One region of the Streptomyces sp. NPDC001443 genome, then DNA from elsewhere that is predicted to be linked to it. Evidence: riboswitches for the same ligand, from Rfam matches in the RefSeq annotation. Region 1 holds a riboswitch; the other holds the start of a gene.
What was found. A riboswitch is a leader RNA that binds a small molecule or an ion and turns the genes downstream of it on or off. The one in region 1 is predicted to bind glycine.
Positions count from the first base shown of each region.

Region 1 (3,937 bases):
GACCGGGTTCGGGTGCAGACCCGCCGCGACCAGGCCCGCGAAGTGCGCCATGTCGACCCACAGGTAGGCCTCGACCTCGTCCGCGATCCGGCGGAACTCGGCGAAGTCGAGCTGCCGCGGGTACGCCGACCAGCCCGCGATGATCACCTTCGGGCGGTGCTCCTTGGCGAGCCGCTCGACCTCGGCCATGTCGACCAGGCCGGCCTCGTCCACGTGGTACGCGACCACGTGGAACTGCTTGCCGGAGAAGTTCAGCCGCATCCCGTGGGTCAGGTGGCCGCCGTGGGCCAGGTCCAGGCCGAGGACGGTGTCCCCGGGCTGGGCCAGCGCGAACAGCGCGGCCTGGTTGGCGGAGGCGCCCGAGTGGGGCTGCACGTTGGCGTACTCGGCGCCGAACAGCTCCTTGACCCGGTCGATGGCGATCTGCTCGGTGACGTCGACGTGCTCGCAGCCGCCGTAGTAGCGGCGGCCCGGGTAGCCCTCGGCGTACTTGTTGGTCAGGACCGAGCCCTGGGCCTCCATCACCGCGACCGGCGCGAAGTTCTCGGAGGCGATCATCTCCAGGGTGGACTGCTGGCGGCGCAGCTCGGCGTCGACCGCGGCGGCGACGTCCGGGTCGAGCTCGTGCAGGGGGGTGTTCATAAGCGACATGTGTCCGTGACTCCTCAGCCGGCGGAAAAGGCGGTGTACTCGTCGGCGGAGAGCAGGTCGGCCGGCTCGCCCGTGACGCGCACCTTGAACAGCCAGCCGCCCTCGAACGGCGCCGAGTTCACCAGCGACGGGTCGTTCACCACGTCCTCGTTGACCTCGGTGATCTCGCCGTCGACGGGGGAGTACAGGTCGCTGACCGACTTGGTCGACTCCAGCTCGCCGCAGGTCTCGCCCGCGGCCACCGTGTCACCGACCTCCGGGAGCTGTACGAAGACGACATCGCCGAGCGCGTTGGCCGCGTGCTCCGTGATGCCGACCGTCGAGACGCCGTCCTCGGCGCCCGACAGCCACTCGTGCTCCTTGCTGTAGCGCAGCTGCTGGGGGTTGCTCATGGCCTGAATTCTCCTGTACGCGGGGAAGTGCTGCTGAAAGGGGGACGACAGAAACCGCAGGTGGGCAGCGGAAAGTGCGCGGTGTCACATGCGGCCGCGCTCAGTGTCTACTTCTGGCGCTTGTAGAACGGCAGTGCCACGACTTCGTAGGGCTCGTGAGTGCCCCGGATGTCCACGCCGACACCCGCCGTGCCCGGCACCGCGTGCGCCGCGTCGACGTACGCCATGGCGATCGGCCTGCCCAGCGTCGGGGACGGGGCGCCCGAGGTGACCTCGCCGATCACCTCGCCGTCGGCGACGACCGCGAACCCGGCGCGCGGGATGCGGCGGCCCTCGGCGACCAGGCCGACCAGGACGCGCGGCGGGTCGTCCTGGGCGCGGGCGGCCGCCTCGGTCAGCGCCTCGCGGCCCACGAAGTCGCCGTCCTTCTCGAACTTCACGACCCGGCCGAGCCCGGCGTCGAAGGGCGTCAGGGAGGTGGTCAGCTCGTGCCCGTACAGCGGCATGCCCGCCTCCAGGCGGAGCGTGTCCCGGCAGGACAGGCCGCACGGGACCAGCCCGACGGGCGCGCCCGCCTCGGTCAGCGCCTGCCACAGCCGCTCCGCGTCGGCCGGGGCCACGAACAGCTCGAAGCCGTCCTCGCCGGTGTAGCCGGTGCGCGCGATGAGAGCGGGGACGCCCGCGACGGTGCCGGGCAGGCCCGCGTAGTACTTCAGGCCGTCGAGGTCGGCGTCGGTGAGGGACTTGAGGATGCCGGGGGACTCCGGGCCCTGCACGGCGATCAGCGCGTAGGCGTCGCGGTCGTCGCGGACCTCGGCGTCGAAGCCGGCCGCGCGCTCCACCAGCGCGTCCAGTACGACCTGCGCGTTGGAGGCGTTGGCGACCACCATGTACTCGGTCTCGGCCAGCCGGTAGACGATCAGGTCGTCCAGGATGCCGCCGTCGGCCCGGCAGATCATCGTGTAGCGGGCGCGGCCGACGCCGACGGAGGCGATGTTGCCGACCAGGGCGTGGTTCAGCAGAGCCGCGGCCTGCGGGCCCGTCACCGTGATCTCACCCATGTGCGAGAGGTCGAACAGACCGGCCCTCGTGCGCACCGCGGTGTGCTCGTCGCGCTCGGAGCCGTAGCGCAGGGGCATGTCCCAGCCGGCGAAGTCGGTCATGGTCGCGCCGAGCGAACGGTGCAGGGCGTCGAGCGCGGTGTGACGGGGTGGCGTGCTGCTCATCGGACGGTCGTCTCCCGGGGCGATGGGTCCCCCGCGCGGGAGCGAATCCGAGCACGGGGAAGGGCGAGGTCGTTCCTCCCCATCTGTCATCGGAACCTGAGAGGTTCGTCATGACCACCTGGGGTCACGACTTGCACCTTGGGTGGGACCGCTGTCGCAGCGGTCCGCTTTTCAGATGTGCCTCGCCCACGCGGTAACGGTGCCTGAGAGATTCAAGGGAGGGACTTGCTCCTTCGGCGCCCCGGGCAGCACGGCTGCCGGGAACTCTCCCGCGCGGATTCAAACGGCCGGTATGCAGTTGGCGGGCACATCATTGCACGCCTCGTCGGGCCGGGGCAGGCCCGCCTCGCCTCCCCGGGGGACGGGCCTGGCGGGGAGGCGGCTGTCACCGGCTTGTGGCGGAACGGGCACGAAATCCCGAAGCGCCGCGCATTACCTTCTCTTTACGCTCAGTGGGGAAAGGACTTACCTGACCCCAGGGGAGGACGATCACGGTGAACAGGATCACGGCGTACGTGGCCGGCTCGGCCGCCGCGCTGCCCGAGCAGTCCGCCGCCCCGGCGGTCGAGACGTGCGCCCCGCGGCCCGCGCCGGTCGTCCGCGATCTGCGCGAGCGCTCCGGGCACAGTCCGCACGGTCTGGTCTTCGGCCCCCACGACGTGGTCGTGGTCACCGGCCTGCCCGGCAGCGGCAAGTCCACGCTGATGCGGCGGGCGGTACGGGGGGTCGGCGTCGACTCCCAGGACACCCGCGACCGCTGGGACGACCGCGCGCCGAGCTTCCTGCCGTACGCCGTCTACCGCCCGCTCGTCCGCCTCGCCCACTACGCCGGCCTGCGCAGGGCCCTGCGCGCGGGCGGGGGAGTCGTCGTGCACGACTGCGGCACCCAGGCCTGGGTGCGCGACTGGCTGGCCCGCGCGGCCCGCCGTCGGGGCGGCACCCTGCACCTGATGCTGCTCGACGTCACCCCGTCCGCGGCGCTGGCCGGCCAGCGCGACCGGGGCCGCGGGGTGTCGCGCTACGCCTTCCTGCGTCACCGCCGCGCGGCCACCCGGCTGCTGCACGCCGTGGAGAAGGGCGAACTGCCCCGGGGCTGCGCCTCGGCGGTCCTGCTGGACCGCGAGGCGGCGGCCGTCCTGCGCCGGATCGACTTCACACCTTGAACCGGACGGGCCGGAGGCCGCCCGACCGCCCGGCCGCCCGGCTGTACGGCCGCCCGGCTGTACGGGTCGCTGCGGACTGCCGACTGCCGACTGCCGGCTGTCGGCAGCCGTGCCGGGACGGGCGGGTAGCGGCGTCCGGGACGGACCGGAAGGGGTGTCCGGGACGGGCGGGTAGCGGCGTCCGGGACGGGCGGGAAGGGGTGTCCGGGACGGACCGGAAGGGGTGTGCCGGACGGGGCCGGAAAGGACGTCCGGGACGGATCCGTCCGGCTGCCGGCGTCGATCCGTCCCGGGGACGATCCCGGGCGGGCCCGTACCGGTTAGCCTTTCAGCCACAGCAGCGGTTCCCAGCAGGCGGTAGAGAGATGGACTTCCCGGCGGACCTTCCCGCGGACCTTCCCGCGGGCTTCCCCGCACAGGCGCACCCCCATCCGCACGGCGGATGGCCCGGCAACGAACTGGAGGAGGTGCTCTCCGCCTCGCTCGGCGTCCCGACGGCCGGCGG
Region 1 is NZ_JBSFIA010000004.1:50,779-54,715, forward strand. Features, by position in the region: gene ACWC24_RS06875 (serine hydroxymethyltransferase) at 1-651, opposite strand, end outside; gene gcvH (glycine cleavage system protein GcvH) at 666-1,043, opposite strand; gene gcvT (glycine cleavage system aminomethyltransferase GcvT) at 1,151-2,269, opposite strand; glycine riboswitch at 2,343-2,450, opposite strand; glycine riboswitch at 2,451-2,551, opposite strand; gene ACWC24_RS06890 (AAA family ATPase) at 2,758-3,432, shown strand; gene ACWC24_RS06895 (enhanced serine sensitivity protein SseB) at 3,798-3,937, shown strand, end outside.

Region 2 (3,937 bases), on a different contig from region 1:
GCGCTGCTCGGGCCCAAGCCGGTACGGATCCTGCCGGGCGTCGGTCCGGCCACCGGCGACCATCTGCGGCGGGCCGGGATCACCACGGTCGACGAGATCGCCGGGGCCGGCGAGGACGAGCTCGTCCGGCTGCTGGGCAAGGCGCACGGCCACGCGCTGTACGCGATGGCGCTGGCGCGCGACGACCGGCCCGTGGTGGCCGAGCGGGAGGCCAAGTCGGTGTCGGTCGAGGACACGTACGACGTGGACATCCACGACCGGCTCAGGGTTGGGTTCGAGGTGGCGCGGCTGGCCGACCGGTGCGTGGGGCGGCTGCGCGGGGCCGGTCTGTCCGGGCGGACCATCGTGCTGAAGGTGCGGCGGTACGACTTCTCCACCCTGACCCGGTCCGAGACGCTGCGTGGCCCCACCGACGATCCGGCCGTCGTGCGCGAGGCGGCGGCCCGGCTGCTCGATTCCGTGGACACCACGGGCGGCGTAAGGCTGCTCGGGGTGGGGGTGACCGGGCTGGCCGACTACACGCAGGAGGACCTGTTCGCGCAGGCGGCCGGCGAACAGGCGGGCGAGCTGGAGGGGGAGGCTGCCGCGGACGAGGTCGTGCCGCAGCCGCCGGAGCCGGCCGAGCGGCACTGGCCGGCGGGTCACGACGTACGGCATGCCGAGCACGGGCACGGGTGGGTGCAGGGCAGCGGCCTGGGCCGGGTCACCGTCCGGTTCGAGACGCCCGACTCCGCACCCGGTCGGGTGCGGACCTTCCGTATCGACGACCCCGACCTGGAACCGGCGGATCCACTGCCGCTGGTACGGCGAAGACCGGCGGAGGACGAGAGTCCGGGAGTGGTTCGCGGTGCCGAGGAAGCGGCAGCGGAGGGAGAACCGTTCGACGGGGAGCCGCTGGACGGAGAACCGTTCGACGGGGAACCGGTGGACGGCGAGCCGGCGACCGCTGGGGAGCGCGCGACCGGCTGACGGCGGGCTCGGTGGTCTTGACGGGACGGAGTCGTGGCTGCCCGGAACGGTCCGGGTTCCGGCTGTGCGGAACGGCCGGGCCCCAGCAGCGGCAGCGGAAGCTGTCCAGGGCTACCGTCCGCTCACCCGCGAGCGCATCCCGTGGGCGGTCCGTGCGCGCCCGGGCGCGTTCCGTCGGCCCTCGCCCGACGTGCGGGGTGCCCGTCCGGGCGGGAAGTCGGGTGCGAGGTGTCGCGGGGGCGGTCGGGCGGGGCGGTGGCGTCAGGACTCGTCCGGGCCGGCCAGCTTGCCGAAGTCGTGGTCCGGGAAGGGGGGCGGGGCGGCGATGTCGAGACCGTAGTGGTGGTAGAGCTGGAGTTCCTGCTCGGGGGAGAGGTGACGGCCGACGCCGAAGTCGGGGGCGTCCTTGATCAGAGTGCGGTCGAACGGGATGCGCAGCGCGCCCTCGACCAGTTCGCTGGGCTCGAGCGGAACGAAAGCGTCCCTCGAGAACAGGCCGGTACGTATGGCTGCCCACTCCGGTACGCCGGTCGCGTCGTCGAGGTACACCTCGTCGACGGTGCCGATCTTGGTGCCGTTGCGGTCGAACGCCTTGCGGCCGATCAGGTTGCGCGGATCGATATCGGTCTGCACGGTCCCTCCTCCAGGTCGCAAACTCATCCGTAAGCACTACAAAAGAGCACATTCAGGAAGGTGGCCACTCGAAGACTCCCACGTTGACCTCGCTGGTAGTCTGGCAAGCGGCTGCTGACCCCGCGCGGGAGAGTCCTCCGGACATCACCGGAGGCGCCGAAGGAGCAAATCCTCCCCGGAATCTCTCAGGCACACGTACCGCACGGACGAGGTCACTCTGGAAAGCAGGACGGGTGTCGACGACCCGCGTCCTCACCGACGGTGAAAGCCGGTGACCCCGCTCAAGGTGATCCGGTGAAGCTCTCAGGTTGAGATGACAGAGGGGGAGGCCGTCCGGGTACCCGCGCCAGGGTGCCCCTCGCAGGTCGCGTCAGACCAGGAGGCCTCCGCAATGACCGCCCACCGCACCCCGCTCTTCGAACTCGAACAGGGCATCCCGTTCGAGCAGCGCCACATCGGGCCCGACCACGAGGCGCGGGCCAAGATGCTCGCCCACGTCGGCTACGGCTCGCTGGACGACCTCACAGCGGCCGCGGTGCCGGATGTGATCAAGAACGCAGACGCTCTCGACCTGCCGGGCGCGCGCACCGAGGCCGAGGTGCTGGCCGAGCTGCGCTCCCTGGCCGACCGCAACCAGGTCCTCGGCTCGATGATCGGCCTCGGCTACTACGGGACCTTCACGCCGCCCGTCATCCTGCGCAACGTGATGGAGAACCCGGCCTGGTACACGGCGTACACGCCGTACCAGCCGGAGATCTCGCAGGGCCGCCTGGAAGCCCTGCTGAACTTCCAGACCATGGTCGCCGAACTCACCGGGCTGCCGACCTCCGGCGCCTCGCTGCTGGACGAGGGCACGGCCGCCGCCGAGGCGATGGCGCTGTCCCTGCGCATGGGCAAGAACAAGAAGGGCCTGTTCCTGGTCGACGCGGACGCGCTGCCGCAGACCGTCGCCGTGATCGAGACCCGCGCCGAGCCGACCGGCGTCGAGGTGGTCGTCGCCGACCTCAGCGACGGCATCCCGGCCGAGCTCGCCGAGCGCGAGATCAACGGCGTACTCCTCCAGTACCCGGGCGCCTCCGGTGCCGTGCGCGACCTCAAGCCGGTCATCGACCAGGCCCACGGGCTGGGCGCGCTGGTCACGGTCGCCGCCGACCTGCTCGCGCTGACGCTGCTCACCTCGCCGGGCGAGCTGGGCGCGGACATCGCGGTCGGCACCACCCAGCGCTTCGGCGTGCCGATGGGCTTCGGCGGACCGCACGCCGGTTACATGGCGGTGCACGAGAAGTTCGCGCGCAGCCTGCCCGGTCGTCTCGTGGGCGTCTCCGTCGACGCCGACGGCAACCGGGCCTACCGCCTCGCCCTGCAGACGCGCGAGCAGCACATCCGCCGGGAGAAGGCGACCAGCAACATCTGCACCGCGCAGGTGCTGCTCGCCGTGATGGCGGGCATGTACGCGGTCTACCACGGGCCCGACGGTCTCAAGGCGATCGCCGCCCGCACCCACCGCTACGCCACGCTGCTCGCCGCGGGCCTCACCGCCGGCGGTGTCGAGGTCGTGCACGGCGCGTTCTTCGACACGCTCACCGCGCGGGTCCCGGGCCGGGCCGCCGAGACCGTGGCCGCCGCCCGCGAGCGCGGGGTCAACCTGCACCTCGTCGACGCCGACCGGGTGTCCCTGTCCTGCGACGAGACCACCACGCGCGCGCAGCTCGCCGCCGTGTGGACCGCGTTCGGGGTCGAGGCCGACATCGAGGCGCTGGACGCGGTCACCGAGGAGGCCCTGCCGGCCGCGCTGCTGCGCACCGACGCCTACCTGACCCACCCGGTCTTCCACCAGCACCGCTCGGAGACCGCGATGCTGCGCTACCTGCGCAGGCTCTCCGACCGCGACTACGCGCTCGACCGGGGCATGATCCCGCTGGGCTCCTGCACCATGAAGCTGAACGCGACCACCGAGATGGAGCCGGTCACCTGGCCCGAGTTCGGTCAGCTGCACCCCTTCGCGCCCGCCGAGCAGGCGCAGGGCTACCTCACGCTCATCCGTGAGCTGGAGGAGCGGCTCGCCGAGGTCACCGGCTACGACAAGGTGTCCCTCCAGCCCAACGCCGGTTCCCAGGGCGAGCTGGCCGGTCTCCTCGCGGTGCGCGGCTACCACCGGGCCAACGGCGACGACCAGCGGACCGTCTGCCTGATCCCGTCCTCCGCGCACGGCACGAACGCCGCCAGCGCCGTCATGGCCGGCATGAAGGTCGTCGTCGTCAAGACCGCCGAGGACGGCGAGATCGACGTCGAGGACCTCCGGGCGAAGATCGAGCAGCACCGCGAGCGGCTGTCG
Region 2 is NZ_JBSFIA010000006.1:239,519-243,455, reverse strand. Features, by position in the region: gene ACWC24_RS10255 (DNA polymerase IV) at 1-969, shown strand, start outside; gene ACWC24_RS10250 (PRC-barrel domain-containing protein) at 1,231-1,602, opposite strand; glycine riboswitch at 1,718-1,813, shown strand; gene gcvP (aminomethyl-transferring glycine dehydrogenase) at 1,994-3,937, shown strand, end outside.
Region 2: linked by a shared signal. The riboswitch ahead of gcvP (aminomethyl-transferring glycine dehydrogenase) and the one ahead of gcvT (glycine cleavage system aminomethyltransferase GcvT) in region 1 are both predicted to bind glycine.